Regions from separate parts of the Ruegeria sp. CF1 genome, predicted to be linked through region 1. Evidence: riboswitches for the same ligand, from Rfam matches in the RefSeq annotation. Region 1 holds a riboswitch; each other region holds the start of a gene.
The links. Region 1 has a riboswitch for cobalamin ahead of ACRZ96_RS07945 (energy-coupling factor ABC transporter permease). Riboswitches for the same ligand answer to the same signal wherever they lie in the genome.
Positions count from the first base shown of each region.

Region 1 (5,707 bases):
TACGAGCGCACAGGGGCAGGCGATAACCAGCAGAACAAGCGCATTGTAAAACCAGAAGCCCCACGATGCGCCAAATGCAAGCGGCGGGATCAGGGCGATGGCCACTGCGACGACCATAACGATGGGCGTATAGATCCGCGCAAATTTTGTAACCCACTGCTCAACCGGCGCGCGGCGCGCATGAGCATCACCGACCATCCGGATGATCTTGGCAAGCACGGTGTCTGACGCTGTTTTCGTCGCACGTATTTTGAGGGTGCCTTCACCATTGATTGTGCCGGCATAGACCTCATCACCCAGCTCTTTGGGAATCAGCGCGCTTTCACCCGTGATTGGAGCCTGGTCAACGGCACCGGCCCCTTCGATGACTTCTCCGTCAAGTGGAATGCGATCCCCACCTCGAACGATGAAGCTGTCACCGACAAAGACATCCGCCGCCGGGACCGTTGCCTCAGAACCGTCAGCACGAACCAGCCGAACCGTCGGGGGGGCCAGATCAAGCAGCGCGGACACCGCGTTCCGAGCACGTCCGACACTCCAGCTTTCCAGATAAAGAGAGAGCGAAAAGAAAAATGCTACAGTTGCCGCTTCAAAAAACTCACCCAGAGCGATGGCACCGGCGACGGCAACAACCATCAAAAGGTTCATATCAGGCGAAAGTCGACGCGCCGAAGACCAGGCCTTAGGGGACACCAGCCAGACGCCAAACAAGATCGCGACTGCGAACAAAGCTGCCTCGGGCAAAGGCATCGGAACCTCACCATGTCCCGAGAACAGCCCGAGCGCACCGCCCATGCCGGTTTCGAAAATGTGCCAGCCAAAACCTGCTGCCCAAAACCCTCCGCTAAGAGTGGTGAACCGCCGCTGACGTGCAATATGCGCCGCCTGGTCCTGGGCGGCATTTCCGTCATCCCATGGTTTGGCGGTCATACCAGTACTCGCAACCAGCAGCATGACATCTTCGTCAGATAACTTGGAAGCACTTTCAAGAAGCGTCATCCGACCGTTGATCACATCAAATGCGAGATGCTCTTCACCACCTGCTTTCGGGCCGACGACACGGTTCAGGATCGCCACCTCTTCGGCGCAATCAAGGCCAGAGACCTGAAAGCTTCTACCACCTTCAGGAATTGGACCGGCGGGGGCGATGTCGCCACACCCGCCACTACCGCATGCGTGGTGACCATGTTTGTTTTCGTGGCCATGGTCGTGGCTATGGGTATCGGATGACATGATTGGACCTCAAGAATCTCTATGGTCCTTTGTAAATAGTTCCTACAGTAACTAGAGCTTCAATACCTTTTATATTTTTTTCATCCGGGTTCTTTGCCTGCGATATTGTTAGTTCATTTCGTCTTGCGGGCCGGCCGTGTGGATGCAATCTAATTGCAGATGACGCAAAAAATTTGGAACAGATCAATGCAGAAACGGATCGCAATTACCATCACGTTAGTCTCGATTACGGCTGGTTGCTCAGCCCAGTTCACCGGAGCCAAAAGCAAGGCACTTGAACCAGGCAACGTGCCAGATTCGGTCGTAGCGCTGGCAGGGCCGGCGCAGGATTTGACCACGGCACGCCTTTTGCCAGAAGATAATTGCTTTTGGTATGAGCACAGCGGACCCGTCGAGACGACATTGGTACCATTGCGCGCGACGAATGGCGCTCCGATCTGCATTGCGCGCGACGCCTGATCGAAATGAGGGCAGCGACGTCCTTGTACGCTGCCCAATATTCATGAGCGGGCTGTGACGCTATCTTCGGCAGAGTATAGGAAAGCGGTCGAGCCGGTTTTCACGTTTGGGTAGAGGTCATTGATATGAGCCATGATCATTCGCACACATCCAGAACTTGCGCGACCGCCGATGCTTCTTGGCTCAGGCGTGCCGTGAATTCTGAGATATGTGTCTCGGTCTCCAACGTATAGATAAAGGGCACGAGAGCCGAGAGCATTATTCGGCCCGGGCTCCATGCCATTCCGGAATTCCGCGTATTCGGGGTTGCGCTCGATCATTGAAGCGGTTGGTGTCCAGTGTGGCCATTCGACCTTTCGGCGGATAACATAGGTGCCGGGCTCGTAAAGGTTCCCGCGCGCGATCGCTACGCCATAGCGCATTGCGGTCCCGCCTTCTTCGATATGATAGAGATAGCGCGCGACGGCATCCACATGGATGTCACCTGGAACCAAACCATCATTTGCCGCGACGCGTCTTGGTAAAAAACGGTCATGAACACCCCACGGATTTGAGGTCATTGGATCGTAACCAATTGGCGTGACCTGACTGTCCCAATAGGTCTTCTGCGATGCGGTTGGCCAGGTTTTGGCGATCAATGGACTGGCCGCAGACGCCGAGAACAGCGCTGTGGTGGATTGAATGAAATGGCGCCTTGTAAGCATAGGTCTCGTCCTGGTTCACAAGTTTAACGTATTTGGATCGCACTATCGCGAATTAATCCGAATCTTAAAGCCTCTAGCAGCTAGAGCTTCAAGAGGTTTCAGGTAACGCTTGGTTTACCCTGTCGATCAAGTGACCGGTTGCGTGAATCCTGCTTCGGTCGAGTTTACATTGGAATAGGTCGCAAAGACAATTGACACAGGCGAAGCCGCCATTGTAGCGGTGAATTGTTTTCGGTTCCTGATGGCGGAAGCCAAAAGGATTAAAAGGGAATACGGTTCGGTGTTTTCAATGGCGCCAATTCCGTAACTGCCCCCGCAACTGTGAGCGGAGAGCGATGCCAAGACACCACTGGTTCGTAATGGAACCGGGAAGGTTGGCGGAGCGAGCACCCGCGAGTCAGGAGACCTGCCGTAAAGCGCCGGGCTATGCCCAGACTGAACCTGTCGGCCTTACGGTCGATTCAACCTGACAAGCCGCCGGGTGAGGCGGTAGGGAGAAAGAACATGCATATCGAACCGGGCATCGTGAATGGTGCCAAAATCGCGCTTTCCTATGTTACCGCCGCAGGTGCGGCTACTTACGCAGCGAAAGAAACGTTTTCCACATTGCGTGCGAATGGACCTGCATCTTTTGTTATGCGCTCGGTGCTCGCCACCGTTGGGGTTTTCCTTTTCTTCGAAGTCCTGCCGCATTTCCCGGTTGGTGTCTCTGAAGTCCACTTCATCCTGGGGTCGACGCTGTTTCTGCTTCTCGGTGCTGCACCCGCGGCTTTTGGATTGGCAGCTGGTCTCCTGATTCAGGGTGTGTTTTTTGCCCCGTTCGATCTTCCGCAGTACTTCATCAACCTGACCACTCTGCTGGTGCCGCTATTTGCGCTACAGGCACTGGCCAGCCGCATCATCGCACCCGGCACAGCATATGTTGACCTCAAATATGGCCAAGCTCTTGCCCTAAGTGCGACGTATCAGGGAGGAGTAGTCGCATGGGTTGGGTTCTGGGCCTTCTACGGCCAGGGTTTCGGCGCAGAAACCATGGCGTCGGTTCTGTCCTTTGGCGGCGCTTATATGCTGGTAATCGTCATTGAGCCGATTGCTGATCTGGCAGTGCTTGCGGCAGCCAAGGCAATGCGCGGTTTGAACAGTACAGGTCTGGTGACTCCGCGTTTGTACAACGCTGCGAAAGCTTGACCAAAGTTTGAAGCAGTGTCCTAAACTTGGGTTGCCGCGAAACAACCAGTAGTCGCAGGACCAAAATTTTATTGTGGCGCGTCTCTAGGGCGCGCCACATTGTCTTTAGCCGCTAGAAACCTGTACCCAACGATCAGGGTGATTTGGGTCCTGTATTCGTAGGAAAAGATACCTCGTTTCCTTCCAAGATTTGATCCTGTTGGTGACATTGTCCAGAATCAAATCGCCTTCACTCGAGCGATAAACTAAAACTGCATGGCCACTGCGATTGGTGTCCAAGACAGTTGCAATAAGTAGCTTCGTAGGATCCAGGCCGTTCTGCATTAGTTCAAACTTCTTTTGCAAAGCGATGTCTCTAGAACCACGCTCAGGTTACAAACCGTCGGCCTGACTAGCGGTTTCGCAACCGAGCGAAGGCATGCGTGAGGGTGTGATCGGGCCGACGAAATTGAAATTCGCGAACCATATTGTTCTTGTGGCTGAGCTCTCTTGGCTCGATGGTCTCAATTTCCACCCACAATGCCCCAAGTTTTTTTGTGAGTAGTTTTGCAAAAGGGCGCATATATCTTGCCAGAATGACATTTTCGCAGGAATGGTTCCCGATGACCAAGATCACTCCAGAATTGCTTGAACAAATCCGTGCCCGATTTGCGCAGGTTGACCACTGCCCGCAGCAGGGACCGCGTATTTTCTTTGAAAACGCGGGTGGGGCGCTGACGCTGAATTCGGTTGTGGGCACCTCGCAGGCTTATGCTGCGATCCCTGACAATCAGGGCCGCGACAACCCGGGAAGTCACGAACTGGTGCGGGTAATCAACAAGGCCAAAGAAGATATGGCCGTGTTCATGAACGCCCCCGGTGGCCAGTTCTTTGTCGGCGAAAGCGGGACCGAGCTGCTGTTTCGATTGATCATGAACGCCTGTCTGGGCACCGCCACCGGTCGGGTACTTGGCACAACGCTGGAACATCCCGCGACCCGAAGCGCTTGCGCGCGTTGGGCCGGGGTGGCCGGGCAAGATCATGTTCTGGTGGTCCATGACGACGCCACAGGCACCGTCACAGCAGATGCTTATGCGGCGCAGGTAACGCCGGACACAAAGGTTGCGACTATCGTGCACACCTCGCCGGTGACCGGTATGGGCGTGGATGTAGCGGCTGTGGCTGCCGAGATCCGCGCCGTTGCGCCCAATTGCTTCATCATAATCGACGGTATCCAGCACGCCGCGCATGGCCGGATCGACCTAACCGCCTATGATGTCGATGGCTATGTGATCTCGCCTTACAAGGTGTTCTCGCGCCATGGTTACGGGGTGGCCTGGATTTCTGACCGGCTGACCAAGCTGCCACATAACAGCTTGATCGACGGCCCCGCCGACAATTGGGAAATGGGGACGCGTGATACCGGCTCTTACGCTACAATGTCTGACGTAATCAGCTATTTCGAATGGCTGGGCGCACAGGTCAGCGACGCCACCGACCGGCGCGCAAAATTCGTCGCTGCCGGAGAGGCGATCCATGAGCAGGAAAAAGCGCTGACTGATGCGATGATCCGCGGAACCGGCAACCTGCCTGGGCTGGCCGAGATGGAGAAGGTGACCATTCTGGGCGGTGTCGATAACCCTGCACGCGAGGGGCTGGTGTCACTGCAGGTCGAGGGCGTGCCGTCGGTCGATGTGGTCAAGCAACTGAACGAACAAGGCATCCGTACGCATTTGCGCAAGGCCGATCACTACTCGGGCAACATCTTGACACCGCTTGGCATGGACAGCTGCGTGCGTGTTTCGATGTGCCACTACAACAGCGTCGCCGAAGTGGCCCAGTTTCTGGGTGCAATGAAAACCATCGCCGCCTGAGGCATTTGAGAGGGGAAGCACATGAAAACGCATGCACAAGCGGTTGTAATCGGCGGTGGCCTAGCCGGCTGTTCAATTCTGTATCATCTCGCCAAGTTGGGTTGGACCGATGTGGTCCTGCTAGAGCGGGACGAACTGACCAGCGGCTCGACCTGGCACGCGGCGGCCAACATTCATGGGCTGCATGACAACAACAATATCACCCGCATCCAGCACTATACGATGAATCTATATAAAGAGCTGGAACAGGAAACCGGTCAGAGCTGCGGC
Region 1 covers NZ_JBQFRN010000003.1:38,542-44,248, reverse strand. The annotation lists gene ACRZ96_RS07960 (heavy metal translocating P-type ATPase) at 1-1,233, opposite strand, end outside; gene ACRZ96_RS07955 (hypothetical protein) at 1,393-1,692, shown strand; gene ACRZ96_RS07950 (L,D-transpeptidase) at 1,734-2,396, opposite strand; cobalamin riboswitch at 2,612-2,824, shown strand; gene ACRZ96_RS07945 (energy-coupling factor ABC transporter permease) at 2,901-3,584, shown strand; gene ACRZ96_RS07940 (transglutaminase-like cysteine peptidase) at 3,690-3,929, opposite strand; gene ACRZ96_RS07935 (aminotransferase class V-fold PLP-dependent enzyme) at 4,187-5,437, shown strand; gene ACRZ96_RS07930 (GcvT family protein) at 5,459-5,707, shown strand, end outside.

Region 2 (5,707 bases), on a different contig from region 1:
ATATCACTATTGGGCAAACGGATATTGATATACTCGTCCACATCCAAACTGAGAATCCAATCCGATGACAGATAGCTTGGGTGATTCCGCGCAAGCGAAAATGCACGAACCTGCGGCGCAGCGCGCGGACCCAGCCTGTTTCGTTGGTGGTGAGCCCAGCCAAGCGCTTGCAACCGTTCGCCCATGGCATCGGTACCATCAGCGCAATCATTGGTATAAATCAGAATGTCATCAAAGCCGATTGCGTGGTTGTAGGCCACCCAATCGATCATGAAAGGCCCTTCGTTTTTCATCGTTGTTACGATGAGAAAGGTCTCATTCGTCATAAGTTGTTCTCTTGCCTGTGCCGGTGTCGGACTCTTGTTGACCTGTTTAGAATAGCCCCAGAATTTTGTCCAACCAGGCCGCCAGACAGCCGCAACGCTTGCCGATTATTTGATCTACCGATTCTGTGGGATCACCTCATAACCCGGTTCTTCTGGCTCGTCGTCCAGCATCTCGGTTGGGAACCCTGGCGCCTGGATCTCCAGTCCGGTCGCGTCCTCTAGCCGCCTGATGATGTTCGGGGACAGTTCACGCTCACCATATCGCGCGATGCCATCTTCGAAAATCTTGATCATCAATGGGTTTATCTCAAGGGGAACTCCGGCACGGTCGGCGACCTCCTGAAACAGACCGATATCTTTTTTCACCAGGTCCATGGTGAAGGAAATATCGCGCGAGCCGTTCAGGATGACCTGACTTTCGGTCTCGTGCACGAAGGATGTGCCTGACGATATCTTGATCGCCTCATAGGTGGTTCCAAGGTCCATGCCGGCGGCCTTGGCTGTCACCAGTGCCTCGGCGCAGGTGATCAGGTTGGCGGTCGCCAGATAATTGGTCAACACCTTCAAAACAGAGGCCGAGCCCAGATCGCCCGTGTGCAAAATGCGCCGCCCCATGGTGGTCAGGAATGGCAGGATACGTTCAAAAGTCTCACGATCACAGCCTGCGAAGATCGAGATATTACCCGTCGCTGCCCGGTGACATCCGCCCGAAACCGGGCAATCCACCGCTGCGCCGCCTCGTTCGATGACCATTGCGCCAAGGCGTTTGACTTCGGCTTCGTCGGTGGTCGACATTTCCATCCAGATTTTGCCAGGGCCGACCTCTGGCAACATTTCCTGCATCACCGCGTCCGAGGCCGCAGGAGAAGGCAAACAGGTTATAACAGCATCGCAATCGCGCATCAGCTGCGCCGGACATTTGGCGGCTTTGGCACCCTTGGCGACGAATTCGGTCACCAGATCCGGGTTCAGGTCATGAACCGTCAGATCGATACCGTTTCGTAGCAGCGATCCAGATAGCTTGCCCCCTACATTCCCCAGCCCGACAAACCCTACTTTCATGCGCGGTATCCTCCTGTTCGCATCTTGCTGCCATGCCAGCACGTCGTTGCAGAAGTATCATGCCGCCCAGCGACCCCGACAGGTCGCTTTTTATCCGCTTTTTCACGGATCGGCGCGACTCGCTTGACAAGCAACCCTGCCCTGCCGCATGTCCCTTTCGTTGGTGTCTGCGAGAGCAGATGAAAAGGGAATGCGTCAGCGGTTTTTGCCGTCAAACGCAGCCGCCCCCGCGACCGTGACCGGAGAGGGTGCCCAAAGCCACTGGCAGTATGGCCGGGAAGGCGGGACATCCGACAGAGGCCTCCTCTGAAATCCGCAAGCCGGGAGACCTGCCAACGCCCGAAGATGAAACCGGACGGGGTGTTCCGGTGTGGGGCTGTGATCGGCCCGCATGAAACCCCGTCCCCCACGAAGAGGATTTGGGGGGATGAGAGACATGACCGAGACCGCACCGGTCGAACTGCTGGTTTGCACTACCTGCCGTCGCGGGCTGCCTGTCGAGGATGACGCCCAGCGCCCCGGCACGTTGCTGCACAAGGCGCTTGAACAGGCGGGCCTGCCCGAAGGCATTACCTTGAAAGCTGTGGAATGCCTGTCGAATTGCGATGAAGGCTGCTCGATCGTGCTACGCGGAGGACCGGATCGCTGGACTTTCGTGTATGAGCATCTGAACGAGATCGACCATGTTGAAACCATCGTCGAAGGCGCAGCCAAATACCTCGCCACCGAGGACGGTTTGGTCAAATGGCGCGAACGTCCCGAACATTTCCGCAAAAACTGTGCGGCCCGCATTCCCCCGATTGGAGCCCTGAAATGAGCAATCTCGAGAAACTCCCCGTCACTGTGATCACCGGCTTTTTGGGCTCGGGCAAAACCACACTGGTGCGCCATCTGATGCAGAACCCGCAGGGCAAGCGTCTGGCGGTGGTCGTCAACGAATTCGGCGATGTCGGCGTCGATGGCGATATCCTGAAGTCCTGCGCCATTCCTGATTGCCCGGCGGAAAACATCATGGAACTGGCCAATGGTTGCATCTGCTGCACCGTGGCCGATGATTTCATCCCGACCATTGAAGCCCTGATGGCACTAGAGCCGCGCCCCGATCACATCCTGATCGAAACCTCCGGTCTTGCCCTGCCAAAACCGCTGCTGAAGGCGTTCGACTGGCCCGATATCCGCTCGAAAATCACCGTCGATGGCGTGATTGCTCTGGCCGATGCCGAGGCCGTGGCCGCTGGTCGGTTCGCTCCGAATGTCGAGGCGGTGGATGCGCAACGCATGGCAGATGACTCGATTGATCATGAAACTCCCTTGTCCGAGGTGTTCGAGGATCAGATTTCCTGCGCCGACATCATTCTGCTGACCAAGCCCGATCTGGCTGGCCCGGAAGGCGTTGCGAAAGCGAAAGAGATCATCGCCGCCGAAGCGCCCCGCCCCATGCCCGTGGTCGAAGTGGCCGAGGGTGCCGTGGACGTCCGCGTCGTGCTGGGTCTAGAAGCCGCGGCCGAGGATGACATGGACGCGCGTCCCAGCCATCACGACGGCCATCACGATCACGAGCATGACGATTTCGAAAGCATCATCGTTGAACTGCCCGAGCAAACCGATCCGATTGATCTGGTCGCCAAGATTGAACGATTGGCCAACGAGTTGAATATCCTGCGCGTCAAAGGCTATGCCGCCGTTCAAGGCAAGCCCATGCGCCTACTGGTTCAGGCCGTCGGTGCGCGCGTGCGTCACCAATATGACCGCCCGTGGGAGCCCGGCGAAGACCGTCGCTCGCGCCTTGTGGTCATTGCCGAGCATGACGATATCAAAGAGGCCGAGATCCGCGATATCCTCGTGGGTGTAACCGAGGCTGCCGAGTAAGACTTATGCACGTCGTCTTCCGCGAAAGCCATGGGCTCGAAGAAACCGAGACCCCGACCGATCTGGGTCAGAGCCCGGCGGACCTGGTGGTGCTGTCCTTTTCCGACAGTGACCTTGGCGCTTTCGCGGCGGGATGGCATCGTGGAGGTGGGCCTGAAGGACGCATGCCAACGATGCGGCTGGCCAATCTGACGGCGCTGAAGCATCCCCTCTCAGTCGACACATATGTCGAGCAGACACTGGAGGGCGCAAAGGGCATCCTGATCCGTCTGATCGGTGGAGTGCCCTATTGGGCGTACGGCTTGCAGCAGGTTCTGGCGCTGGCGCAGGCCAAAGGGATTGCACTGGCCGTACTGCCCGCAGACGGTCGCGAGGATACGCGGCTGGATGATTACTCTACCCTGCCTGTCTCGACCCTGCGGCGGCTGGCGCATCTGTGCGACACCGGCGGTGAGGTCGCGGCGCAGGCCGCTCTGGCGCAGATGGCACTGGCTGCGGGGTTGTATGCAGGTCCGGTCATGGGCGCCAAGACCATCCCCGAATGCGGTGCCTGGTGCCCAGATCACGGCGTGATCCCTGCAGAAAACGCTCTGCCCGGTGATGCGAAACGTATCATCGTAACCTTTTATCGCGCATACCTGACCTCGGCAGATACCGCCCCAATTGCGGCGTTGATCCGCAGCTTGCGGGCGCGGGGTTTTGAGGCCGTCGGCCTGTTTGCCCCGTCGCTCAAAGCACCAAATGCCGCCGATTGGCTGCGCGAGACTATTGTGGCGCTGAAGCCTTCGGCGATCGTCAACGCCACCTCATTCTCAGGCAAGGGCGCATCAGGCACCTCACCTCTGGATGTGGCAGAGGTGCCGGTCTTTCAGGTCGCGCTGGCCACCTCACGCCGCAAAGCGTGGGCTGACGCAGTGCGTGGCCTTTCACCTGCCGACCTCGCGATGCATGTGGTCCTTCCGGAAGTGGACGGGCGGATCAACGCGGGCATCGTATCCTTCAAAGAGCCGGGCAAACGCGATCCGCATCTCGAATATTCTCGTTTCGCTCATCGGGCTGAACCCGAACGGATCGAAGCCATCATCAACCGCATCTCCGGCTGGCTGAACCTTCACGACAAACCCAAAGCGGAGCAGGTTCCGGCGCTGGTACTATCGACCTATCCCGGCAAAGACTGGCAGATGGCACATGCAGTGGGTCTGGATGCGCTGGCCTCGGCTGAGGCAATGTTGCTCGATCTGCAAGGCGAAGGGTATGACACCGCGCCTGCCGAGCCAATTGCTGAAACTCTTCTTGATGCACGGATTTCATGGCCGCTAGAGGATTATCAGGCGGCGCTGGCGGCGCTGCCGGAAACACTCCGCGCCGATCTCAATAAGGTTTGGGGCACTCCCGAAGACGACCCTGCTTTCACAAACGGCGCGTTCCATTTCACGGCACTGCGTCGTGGAAAAGCGCTGATCGCGCTGCAGCCCGAGCGCGGTACACCCGAACTGCGCGATGACGACTATCACGATCTGTCGCGCACACCGCGCCACGCCTACGTCGCCTTTTACTTGTGGCTGCGCAAAGGATTGGTCGCGGATACGCTGATCCATATCGGTGCGCATGGCACGCTGGAATGGTTGCCGGGAAAATCAGTCGCCTTGTGCAACGAATGTTGGCCCGAGGCGTTAATCGGCGATCTGCCGGTGATCTACCCCTTCATTGTCAACGACCCCGGCGAGGCCGCGCAGGCCAAGCGTCGGATCGGGGCGGTCACGTTGGGCCATATCCCACCCCCGATGAAGGAAAGCGGCACACCAGATCGCATGGTGCGGCTGGAATCGCTTTTGGACGAGTTCTCGAACGCGGACGGGCTAGACCCCAAACGCCGCGATCGCCTGCAGGAAGATATCCGGGACGAGGCGCAGGCGATCGGGCTGGAAAGCGATCTTGGCCTCGATCAGGCCACCTGTACCGCCGAGGCGATCACGCGCATTGACCGATTTGTCTGCGACATCAAGGAAAGCCAGTTCGGTGATGGGCTGCATATCTTTGGGCGCGTTCCCGATGAGACGGGCAATTTCGACGCTGCCCCCTCAGCCCAAGCTGAACGCTCTGCCCTGATTGACGCTTTAGCGGGCAAACGGATCGAGGCCGGGCCGTCCGGTTCCCCCTATCGCGGGCGTACGGATGTTTTGCCGACCGGGCGGAATCTTTACACGACCGACCCACGCTCGGTTCCCACGCGCGCGGCCTATACACAAGGCGTCAAGCTCGCCGAGGAACTGGTTCGGCGGCACCTGCAGGAAGAAGGCGACTACCCCAAGGGCTTGATCGTCGATCTATGGGGTTCGGCCACTATGCGCACAGCGGGCGAGGAATTCGCCATGGCGCTACACCTGCTGGGAGTGAAGCCGGTTTGGGATAAAGGGTCTGAGCGGGTCTCGGGCATCGAAGTGTTGCCG
Region 2 covers NZ_JBQFRN010000002.1:508,621-514,327, reverse strand. The annotation lists gene ACRZ96_RS07635 (glycosyltransferase family 2 protein) at 1-326, opposite strand, end outside; gene ACRZ96_RS07630 (NAD(P)-dependent oxidoreductase) at 441-1,388, opposite strand; cobalamin riboswitch at 1,533-1,739, shown strand; gene ACRZ96_RS07625 (DUF1636 family protein) at 1,825-2,205, shown strand; gene cobW (cobalamin biosynthesis protein CobW) at 2,202-3,257, shown strand; gene cobN (cobaltochelatase subunit CobN) at 3,263-5,707, shown strand, end outside.
Region 2: it holds a riboswitch for cobalamin, as region 1 does, so the genes downstream of both, ACRZ96_RS07625 (DUF1636 family protein) here and ACRZ96_RS07945 (energy-coupling factor ABC transporter permease) in region 1, are expected to answer to the same signal.

Region 3 (5,707 bases), on a different contig from region 1:
AAATGATCAGGGCGCGGCGCTGTATGAATTGCGCGCGCTGAGTGATCTTGCCTGCATCCGGCCAGCCGATACGGAAATTGCCGCGCGGATTACTGAGCTGGAAGAGAGCGCGGTCGCGCCTTAGGTCCCGCCGGGACGTCGACCTAAAGTGCAGTCTTCGGGTTGCAGGTCCAAGCCAACAAAACGCGCCACCTGCGAGAATGACGAAGTTTTCTTCAGCAACTGAAAACCTTTCTCTGAAAAAGTCTCAGCCGAGTACAAATTTTTGGATACCATCGGGTTGTTCATAAGCTGCGTGATCGCGTCATACGCCACCATCGATGTCATCAGATCGCCCATGATCACATCGCCCTTGTGCTGTTCCGCAAAGAGACCAGGGAACAACTCGACCCTATTGACGTCGCAATAGAGCCGGCTCAGGTCGGCAATCAATTCTTCCGCAAACGGCTGATCACCAATCATCTCAGTAAAGCTTGAATGCGGTTTGCGGCAGAAATGATGACGATAAGTGTTCAGCGACGGAAGACGCGCCTTACGCGTCAGGGCAATTGTAGCTTCGACAGGGGCAGGAGCACCGGGCGCAGGCCTTTGGAACAGGAAATCGGGCGTGTTGCGCAGCGACATGCGGGCCGCAGGTTGGCGCGACAATGATCGGATCATTTCCGCCAAGCCTGTTTGTTCGACCAGTCGTGGATTGAATCTGAACCCCTCCGGGCCAACCTGTGCGCCGTCGATTATGAATCGCTCGGGGATCATCGAATGCCAGCGGTAGAGCAAATTGAACTCAATCGCGATCTGGTTGGAATGATGCCACGGTTGCCAGCGATTGACGCCAACGGGTAGTTTGAAAGGCATATTGGCGATGTGGGCGATGTAGTCCTCAAGCACAAGCTTGATCAGCAATGCGATCAAGGTGCAGCGTGTAGTCTGGAACACACGCTCTTTATCCCAGCCTGATATGCCGCGCTTTTCGCGCCACAACAGATCGGCAAAGGTGTTATGGGCGCGCAACATCAGTGTATTGATCGTGATATAGCCTATCGTACCATTGCCATTATCGAGCCCGGTTGCATGAAAATCGAGCAGTAGCTGGTCGATTGCGTGATCGCTGAGACCCGGATGCGCCCGTTTCACCGCATTCCACAGCTTGCAGGGATCGTGCAACGGCTTTCCGCAATTCTCGCCAGTGGCGAGACTGCCATCAAAAGGGGGTGCTAGCTTAACACCACCGGATTGGTTTTTTTGAAACAGCTTCGGAGCCCACATCTCGCCCTGTGTATCCAGACGAAAGGCCAGCCGGTGGGTTAGTTCATTGGTATCGGGATCGCGTTCGCGCAGCATGTCGGTCTGAAAATCGTTCAGCCCGTAGATTTGGCACAGATCGACTTCGTGGTTCGAATCCGTCTGATCAACCGGTCCTTTCGCCCCAAAGGTGCGAAGGAAACTGTCGGTAAACCATTGTGCGGCCGAGATAAACAATAGTGTCGATCCTTGCGGGCACATCAAGGTAAGCGGGCTGCCATCCACTTGTGTCCGTCGGTGAAAGAGATCAGCAACTTCGCTTTCCGACGGCAGGACGGGTGAGAGGTCTTCTGGCGTTGTATGCCGACCGATCCAGCGATGGGAAAACACGCCGGGCCATGTCGTGTAGTCTGCGCCCATCGTATAGGGCCGCGGTCGGTGGATCTTCGCGGCGTTTGCAAGCCTGATCGCGGCCAAATAACTCGTAACGGGTGGGGAGATCTTGAATCCGAGTTTGATCAGATCATCAACGTCCAGCATCAATACATCTCCGTTTGGTCATCGATTCGGGAACCGGGCGCGGGCCAGGCTCAGATAGGTTCTGAGCCGGATCGCATTAATCGGTCCTAAAGGTTCGTGATCTGCCGTGACACGCCAGGGCGAGAAGCTCATCGCGTCGCCATTCTGCGGATCAAATTCTGCACCTTTGGGAATCGTGATATCCGCCACGGGCGTGACGGTATGATGGTACGGATCAAGAGGTGCATCTGGTTGCGGATCGCATGCCCACCGGATGCGATTGTCTAGCACATCGAATTCGTCGGCCGGGCGCGGGGGCTCAATCACACACAGCTCGAAGTGATTATCTCCATCGGCCACGTCTTGCCGCAAACACTGCCCGATCCCATCTGGGTCGTCTACCGGATGTGCCGGAATTTTTGGTTTAGCGCTGCGGGCCAGGTATCGGACTGTTAGATCGGGGCCCAGCCGATACGGTGTTGTCGACCAGAAATGGACCTCAAAAGGCGAGTGCATATAGTTCGAGGCAAAATCACTCGCGACGCGAAACTGACGCTTGCCTTCACGAGTGAGGAAGGCGCGAAATCCTGCGCGCAGCCCTTTGGTGATCAACCTAAGGCTCCATTTTCGTCGCCCTTTGATCGCGTGCTGGACCGCTTGTAATGTGGCGACAAGCCTGCCCAATCGCTCATATTCATCGGGGACGTAGCTGGGAAACACATCCTGATCGACCAATACGAAATCGAACTCGTCGCTGAGTTGTGTGGTCCCCAGATGCGCAAGTGCCTCGGCGTCGATCAGCTTGGGGCCTGGCACGTCAAAAAGCTTGATCGCCATCCCGTGGGCATCCGATTTCCGGTCATCCAGATGCGCGCCGTTGGAAAAGCGAAGTGCGGCTGAATAGGCTGCGGGCTGTTCAAACAGGCCGTGACGGAACTGTTCTGGTAGATCGTTTCTGACGGTGAATATTGCAGCCACGCACCCGTGACTGCGCCCATGCTGAGCCCTTAAGCGATGGCCTTTCCACCGTGCAACGGCCTCGAGATTGTGGTCAATGACATCATCAACAATATCCGGCGGCAATGCGTTTTGCGAAACATGTGTCAAAGAACCGTCTCCTTGGATAAACCCAGGCAATGATCAAACAGGGGTAAGGTGCTGACAAAGCTAAACCTCTAAATTTGTTCAGCTTACCTCAGATTGTCTAATTTCCAAACACACCAACTATGGACAGCCGTGGCCAGACAAATTCGGCGCGCAGCCCAAGCTATTCGGTTGGTGCTTCGGACACGTGGTTGGCGGAGCTCGATCCTCGACCAGAGTTGGGTGCCTTCGACTTTATCATTGACGTGTCCGGTGTTCTCGGGCACTCAATCGATTGATGGTTCCCGGTGGTGTTGCCGCGGGATGAAAAGGGAATACGGTGAGGCTTGCCAAAAGGTGCCAATTCCGTAACTGCCCCCGCAACTGTAAGCGGTGAGCAAGGCCAAACAGCCACTGGTCCACAGGATCGGGAAGGTTGGCCGAGCGCGGACCCGCAAGTCAGGAGACCTGCCATCAGATGTTTAACCAACCCGGGGCGGGGCGTCCTGGAAGGAGGCTTTGATGGCGCGTCAATCGCGTGTTTACATTGTCGGCAGCTTCCGCGTGCGCTTGGAAACAAGTGGAGTGGACCATGCCAGATACGCCTGATCATTTCATTCTAGTCTGCGAAAGCTGCACTGAAGGGCTGCGCCTTGATGAAATTTGCGATGCGTTGACTGGGAAATTACCTCGCGGCTTTGCGATCCGCGCGTCATCTTGCATGGCAGGCTGCGATAGTCCCAGAACGGTTGGGTTCCAGGCCGTAGGAAAGGCGCAATACCTTTTTGGTGGCATTCAGACCGCGGATGAGGTGCAGGCGCTGGCTGAGTTTGCAGCGCAGTATCGTGAAAGCCCGGATGGCTGGACAAATGCCACTGATCGCCCGCAGGCGTTGTTCAATAAAACCCTCTCGCGCATGCCGCGGATCGAACAGGGGGCATCGCAATGACGTTGCCACCCTTTCTGATTGCCGAAAACCTTGAGTATTATGCCCTTAACGGAGATGTCCTGTTGCAGGGCGTCTCGTTCGAGTTGGACGAGGGTTCCATTCTAGCCATCGCCGGCCCGAACGGGGCGGGGAAAACGACGCTTCTCAATCTGTTGTGCGGCGCTGAGCCGCTGGCACTTGGCGATGTTCGGATCAAAGGACGCAGTCTGAAACAGCTCTCCGCCAAAGAGCGTGCGCGCATGATTGCAGTGGTAGGTCAGCAGGAACTGCCCGATGGACGCTTGGCGTTGCGCGATTATGTTGCGCTGGGGCAAATACCCATCCGTGCGGACCGCTCTGCCGAAGGCCACGCGCAAGAGCTGGACCGGATTTTAGACCTGACCGGTCTCGCCAATCTCGCGGACAAGCGCATGGCCCAACTGTCCGGAGGCGAACGTCAGCGTGCCCATATCGCGCGTGCTTTGGCGCAGAACCCTTCGTTGCTGTTTCTGGACGAACCGACCAACCATCTGGATCCTGATGCAAAAGGGCGGATGCTGTCTTTGGTCGCCGAGCTTGGGATCACCGTGGTCATGATCGTACACGATCTGGTCATGATCCCCGAATTCGCCACACACGTGGCGCTGATGAAATCGACCCGCATGATCGAGTTTGGGTCGGTGGACAAGGTGCTGACACCCGAAAGAGTCCGCGAAACTTTTGGCGTTGATTTCCTCTGCTTTCTCCACGAAGGCCGCGTGATCCCGGCGCTTGATATTCGAAGAACCACAGTCTCAACTTAGTCGAAGGAACACACTGAGATGAAATACATCTGGCCCGTGGCGTTGGCCACCGCCATGGCAAGCGGTGCTGCTGCGCAAGAAGTCACCGTAGACAACTGCGGCGAACCGCTGGTTTTTGATACCGCGCCCGAGCGCCTGGTTGTGCATGACATGAACATGACCGATATGGCCTTTGCATTGGGTCTGCAGGACAAGATCGTCGGCCTGACCGGCATCACCGGCTGGTACAAGACCAGCCCTGATTTTGATGCCCTGCGCGGCGACATCCCCGAGCTTGCGCCGAAATATCCGACCGTCGAAAACCTGGTGGCGGTTGAACCCGACCTGTTCTTTGCAGGTTGGTACTATGGCATGAAGCCGGGTGGTGATGTGACCCCAGATACATTGGAACCGTTCGGAATCAAGACCTTGGTTCTAACGGAAAGCTGTGTCCATCTGGACAAGGATCGCCCCGAAGCCAGCATGGATCTTCTGTTTGGCGATGTGTTGCGCTTGGGCAAGGTGATGCAAGTCGAAGACAAGGCCGAGGCTCTGGTCTCGGGCTGGAAAGAGCAGCTGGCAGCGATCGAAGCCAAGACTGCTGAACTGCCCAAGCCCCGCGTCTTTCTTCTGGATGGTCCTGCAGATGCTCCGTTTACCGCCGGTAAATTCGCGATTCCCGATGCGATGATCACAGCCGCCGGTGGTGAAAACGTCACTCATGACATGGACACGAGCTGGGGCCGCACCTCGTGGGAAGCCGTTGCCGCATCGAACCCGGAATTACTGGTTTTGTTGGATTATCAGACCGGCAATGGCGCCGAGGACACCTTCAAGTTCCTGCAGGAACATCCCGTCATGTCGCAGACTGATGCCGTCAAGAACGAACGCTGGATCGGATTGCGCTACGAAGAGCTAACGCCGGGACCGGCAAATATCGAAGCGATCTCGAAGATGGCGCGCGCGATGCATCCGGGTCAGAGCTGATATGGGCCGATTGGGCCTGACGTTGTTGCTGGGGGCGGTCGTTCTGACCGCCCTTTTGCTGATTTCCACGATCTACGGCACAACCTCGATTCCTTTGTCCGACACCTTCACCGCGATATTGCGCGGTACGGGGTTGCAGGACGGAGAGATGTCGCCGCTGCATAGG
Region 3 covers NZ_JBQFRN010000012.1:39,533-45,239, forward strand. The annotation lists gene ACRZ96_RS17740 (ATP-binding protein) at 1-124, shown strand, start outside; gene ACRZ96_RS17745 (peroxidase family protein) at 121-1,782, opposite strand; gene ACRZ96_RS17750 (catalase family protein) at 1,801-2,868, opposite strand; gene ACRZ96_RS17755 (hypothetical protein) at 2,988-3,143, shown strand; cobalamin riboswitch at 3,127-3,334, shown strand; gene ACRZ96_RS17760 (DUF1636 domain-containing protein) at 3,437-3,793, shown strand; gene ACRZ96_RS17765 (ABC transporter ATP-binding protein) at 3,790-4,575, shown strand; gene ACRZ96_RS17770 (ABC transporter substrate-binding protein) at 4,594-5,541, shown strand; gene ACRZ96_RS17775 (iron ABC transporter permease) at 5,543-5,707, shown strand, end outside.
Region 3: it holds a riboswitch for cobalamin, as region 1 does, so the genes downstream of both, ACRZ96_RS17760 (DUF1636 domain-containing protein) here and ACRZ96_RS07945 (energy-coupling factor ABC transporter permease) in region 1, are expected to answer to the same signal.

Region 4 (5,707 bases), on a different contig from region 1:
GCGACGCGCAAAAGGGTGACCAGGCCAGTGGGCACAATCCCACACACGCTGCACAGCTACTTCTCATATTGCTTACCGGATCGCGGTCTGGCCTTGGTTGCGGCGGCTCAGGTCGCTGCCCTACGCCCGCATTTGGTCGATACCGACTGGGCAGATTTGCCTATCATATCGTCAGCCGCCCCGGCAAAGTTCGGCGGGCGCACAGGAAGCAAGTACTACACGGATATCCCCTCAGGTGAGATTTCAGTTCGACATATCGCCGATCTCAGTGTCTTTCCTAATGAATTGCGCGCGGTGCTGGCCTCAGGTTCTCAGATTCGGGACTGGCTTGAGATGTCAGCCGGGCTGTTCCATCAACTTGGATCAGACGCCCCGATCGATCTTGCCGATCCTCAGCGCACGGGCTTCAACTTCGATGTCCTGCATGGCGTCACCTACCAGATCGATCTTTCGCAACCGGCGCGGTTCGATACGCTCGGTCGAGTGATTGATCCGGCATTTTCCCGCATACGCAACCTGGAATTCGATGGGCAGCCGATTGCGCCTGACCAGAGTTTCCTTGTCGCCACCAATAACTACCGCGCCAATGGCGGTGGTCATTTTCCAATTGCGCGACAAGCCCGTATGATTGACCTGCCTCAGATCAGCATACAGGATATTCTATGCAAATACGTCGCTGGCACACTGCCCGCCGACCCACTTGCACATGCACCGCGCCCCTTTTCTTTTGTACCAAACCAAAGGCAGGGCGCGATCCTGACAACGGGGCCGCGCGCGCTACACCATGTTGCAGAGCTTGCTGAGTATCATCCACGCATTCTGCCCGACGATGCGGATGGTTTCATGCGTATTCATCTGACCTTCTGACGGGTTGCCATTTTCAGGGGATGCACCTATATCGGCTTTGAGAGGTTGGCGCGGGCGAGCGCCTCGCCAACCTGGTCAGGTCCGGAAGGAAGCAGCCACAACGAGCCCCGCTTGGGTCGATGTCCAACCTCTCACTTAGAACCCATCAGCCGCAGGAGGGCGTTTATGATTGTAGCAAATTCCCTTCGGGCAGACCGGTTCTGATCCTTTCCGATCAACTGACTGCCTGAACACATCACCAGCGGATGCGCGATTGCCATCCGGCGGGATTGCTGTTTCTGATCACAGGCAGACCAATGTTACTTTCCTTATCGGACCTCGGATGGTCCTCTCATTTCGCGGCTCAGCATGCGGCTGATCCGTCACTTCTACCGTATCGCATCTCGGCCGTACACCGGGATCGACTGATCGGGCTGAGCCCTGAAGGTGAATCGCCTTTGTTATCTCTGGATCAATCAACCGGCGCATATGCCGTTGGGGATTGGGTTCTGGCGGATGAAAACAAACGCATACGCCGAGTGCTGGACCGGCGCAGCCTGCTGCAGCGCCGGGCCGCAGGTACAGGGGCAGCGGCGCAGCTGATTGCTGCAAATGTTGATGTGCTGTTCATCGTTAGTTCCTGCAACGCCGATTTCAATATGCCACGATTGGAGCGGTATCTTGCGCTGGCACATCAGGCAGGCTGCTATCCGGTGGTCGTTCTGACCAAATCGGACATGTGCGATGATCCGAGCCTTTATGTAGATCAAGCCCAATCGCTCGCCCCGTTTCTGACGGTACTTGCGGTCAACGCGCTGGATCACGGCGATCTCGAACAAGTTCTGTCGTGGTGTCCGAAAGGACAAACCAGCGCCTTGCTTGGATCATCCGGCGTTGGGAAAACGACGCTCGCCAACGGGATGACGGGGCAGGATCAGGCCACCGCAGGTATTCGCGAAGACGATGCGCGCGGCAGGCACACAACAACCTCACGCGCCTTGCATCGCATGCGCAATGGCGGCTGGCTGATCGATACGCCCGGCATGCGCGCGTTACGTCTGCTAGATGCGCAAGAGGGGTTGGATGAGGTGTTCTCGGACATCTCAGACCTCAGCCTGAATTGCCGCTTCTCGGATTGTCAGCACGAGACCGAGCCCGGATGTGCGGTGCAGGCGGCAATCGACGCTGGTACGCTTGATCCCGCGCGGCTGGACCGCTGGCGCAAGCTGCGGCGCGAAGACCAACACAATTCCGCTTCGGTGGCGCAGGCCCGCGCCCGCGACAAGGCGTTCGGCAAGATGGTGCGCAGCGTGATGCACGAGAAAAAATCCCGTAAAGGGCTATAACGAAGCTGGGCACCGACCTACCGGTGCCCAGCGCTATCAGGCGATCAGTCTAGGCCAGACTGCCGCATTCCGTCTTGCGAATGCACCGATATGGCCGATCTTGGACACTCCTAATTCGCTTGGTGCAAGCAGATGGCGCCCGGCTTTGGGTCCATAGAGATCGGCAAGACGCCAGACAGCATCCGGCGGCACCATTTCATCATCTGCGAAGGTAAACAGATCGACACGTTTGCCCAAGTCTTTCCAGCGGGCGGCGGGCAGTGTCGTGCCGATCTCTGGCACATAGCTTTTGGGGGCGGTGCACCATTTGCGCCATTGCCAATAGACTTGGGCAGGCAGGTCCGATCCAAACCCGACCAACCGTCCGGGCAGGTAGCCAAGCGCCTTGACCACCAGCGGCGCGTGACCATACCAGAACAACGCCGCCAAAGCGCGATAAGGCCAAGGGTGATCCGCCAGCGTTACCAGACCCGAACAGACACAGATCATCCTGTCGATCTGATCGATATCGGGTTGGATCGGGCCAAACATTCCGCCCAAGGAATGACCGATGCTCCATAGCTTGGCCTGTGGAAACCGTCGGCGCATCTCGGCCCGGGCGGCTGGAATGTCGATCAACGCCCAATCGGCCATGGTGACATTTGACCGCTTTTGCGAACCCACCAAAGAGTGACCAAAATCCCGGTAGTCATAGGTCAGGCAGGCCATGCCCTGTTCTTCGGCGAGCCATCGGGCGAAGTGCTGATAGTAATCCCTCGGCACCCCAGTCGCACCGTTTATGACGACCACCTTTTCGGGGTCGGCAACCGGACGGTAAAGCCGCGCCGACAACATTGCCGGGTCGGACGGGATCTGAAAATCCTCGGTCACAACCGCCTGCTGCGTGTCCAACATGGTGCCCTCCAATACCGACTGAACTGATCAGTTCACCCGAAGCGCCTCAAGTCAAGGTTGACGTGGCTGGACCGTACGTCACTTGCCTGACGCAATCTTCTTGACTCGGGCACGGCGCAGCCGATAGCCATGTCGCGATGGTTCTCGCGCCCAATCGGGCCGGGATGAAAAGGGAACACGGTGCGGTTCTGCACGGAGAAAACCGGAAAGAACCTAGTCCGAGACTGCCCCCGCAACTGTAAGCGGAGAGCAATGCCGAGATACCACTGGCCTTGAAGGCTGGGAAGGTCGGCAAAGCGATGACCCGCAAGTCAGGAGACCTGCCATCAGATGTAGAACCGAAACTCGGGCGGGGTGTCCGGGACGGGTTTGATCGTGCTCTGCACCGACCAACCTGTGCCACGCCCTCGCCCTGCGCGCGGAGGGCGCATTGATGATCTGGAAGACTAAAACGCACGAATTCGCGGCGACCGTGTGCCAACGTACTGGGGCAACCTGCCCCGCACTGGCGCAAATGGCGCGGGCTCTGACGCAGGCCATGTCCACCACAAAACCGGTCACAAAATCTGGGTTTGAGATTGAAGGCAGTATTGACCTGTCGCACTGCCCAGAGGGATGTACCGCCCGCTTTCGCGCCCAATGCGACCAGATACGTGTATTCTGCGGAACCGATCCTGAAATCGATACCGGCCGGCTGGATGACTACGCAGACATGATGTTCGGAACCGAGTACCGCAGCCTACCCGCAGACCTGCTAAGGAATCCTCCTTGCGCCATGCTTGAGGCTTCGCTTCTGGTGCAGCACAACGGTGGCGAAATCTCGCCACATGTTGGTGTCTAAGCCGTCAAACGGCTTGAACACGGGCCGGTTCAACGGCCCAAAGCATCTGGGCATTTGTCTCGACTGCGCAAGGACGCACCGTACGCAATCGCTTCAATGCCGCCTCAGGCCGTTCACCGCATTCAACCATCAGACGCAGAACCACCATCCCGGATCGGCCACAGCCACCACGGCAATGCACTAGCACACGGCCACCACCTGACAACGCCTGACGGGCAGTCGCGCCAACGCGGGGCCAGCGGTCCAAAATCTCTTTGGGTGGCGTGCCAAAATCTTCGATCGGCAAATGCACCCATCTGCTGGCACGCCCCTGAATATCAGCGCCAAAATTCCGCGCACCATCCTGAATCATCTCGACCTCAGTCGTCATCGAGATCACAAGTCCCGGCTTCCAGTCTGCGATAAGATCGAGGTCTTCGGTATAAGTGCCTCCGCGCCCGGGCATCGATGACAAGGCCAAGGTGCCTCCGCCAACCTGCAACGCATAAACCACCAGTTGCGACATAATCTCCCCCCAAACAAACTTCACCCAACAACATACTGGTCCAGTAAATAGAATAGAGTGGATTTTAGCCGCATACCCACGCATTCCAAAATGAAAATCGTCCCGGCCGGCTGTGGACGCGGGCGGCGGGGGCCTCTACGCTGCGGCGTAACGCGAATCCGACAGAGCAGACATGACCGAGACGCCCAGCCCCGCCTACCAGGTTCTTGCCCGCAAATACCGCCCCGAAACCTTTGCCGATCTAGTCGGTCAGGATGCCATGGTGCGCACTCTGAAAAACGCCTTCGAGGCGGACCGGATCGCGCAGGCCTTCATCATGACCGGCATCCGCGGTACCGGCAAGACGACGACCGCTCGGATCATAGCCAAGGGTATGAACTGCATCGGTCCCGATGGCAGCGGCGGCCCTACCACCGAACCCTGCGGTCAATGTGAACACTGCGTAGCCATCATGGAGGGCCGCCATGTCGATGTGATGGAGATGGACGCCGCCAGCCGCACCGGTGTCAATGACATCCGCGAGATCATCGACAGCGTCCGCTATCGCGCTGCGTCCGCGCGCTACAAGATCTATATCATCGACGAGGTTCACATGCTGTCGACCAGCGCTTTCAACGCGCTGCTCAAGACGCTGGAAGAACCCCCCGAACACGTGAAGTTCATCTTTGCCACCACCGAGATTCGCAAGGTCCCGGTGACCGTCCTGTCCCGTTGCCAGCGCTTTGATCTGCGCCGGATCGAGCCGGAGGATATGATCGGACTGCTGCGCAAAATTGCAGGTGCCGAGGGGGCACAGATTGCCGAGGATGCGTTGTCGTTGATCACCCGGGCCGCCGAGGGATCGGCGCGGGATGCGACCTCACTGCTGGATCAAGCGATCTCGCACGGGGCCGGTGAAACCAGCGCGGATCAGGTGCGCGCGATGCTGGGGCTGGCCGATCGGGGCCGGGTGCTGGATCTGATGGATATGATCCTGCGCGGCGATGCTGCAGGCGCGTTGACCGAGCTGAGCGGGCAATATGCCGAAGGGGCTGATCCACTCGCCGTCTTACGCGATCTGGCTGAAATCACGCATTGGGTTTCGGTGGTCAAGATCACCCCGGATGCCGCCGAAGATCCCACCGTTTCCCCCGACGAACGCGCCCGAGGTCAACAAATGGCCGAGGCTCTGCCCATGCGAGTCCTTACACGCATGTGGCAAATGCTGCTGAAAGCGCTCGAGGAAGTTTCCGCCGCACCCAACGCAATGATGGCTGCGGAAATGGCCGTGATCCG
Region 4 covers NZ_JBQFRN010000008.1:137,575-143,281, reverse strand. The annotation lists gene ACRZ96_RS15050 (bifunctional 2',3'-cyclic-nucleotide 2'-phosphodiesterase/3'-nucleotidase) at 1-867, shown strand, start outside; RNA gene ffs (signal recognition particle sRNA small type) at 906-1,004, shown strand; gene rsgA (ribosome small subunit-dependent GTPase A) at 1,164-2,192, shown strand; gene ACRZ96_RS15035 (alpha/beta hydrolase family protein) at 2,229-3,086, opposite strand; cobalamin riboswitch at 3,209-3,428, shown strand; gene ACRZ96_RS15030 (hypothetical protein) at 3,520-3,927, shown strand; gene ACRZ96_RS15025 (phosphatase domain-containing protein) at 3,932-4,432, opposite strand; gene ACRZ96_RS15020 (DNA polymerase III subunit gamma/tau) at 4,605-5,707, shown strand, end outside.
Region 4: it holds a riboswitch for cobalamin, as region 1 does, so the genes downstream of both, ACRZ96_RS15030 (hypothetical protein) here and ACRZ96_RS07945 (energy-coupling factor ABC transporter permease) in region 1, are expected to answer to the same signal.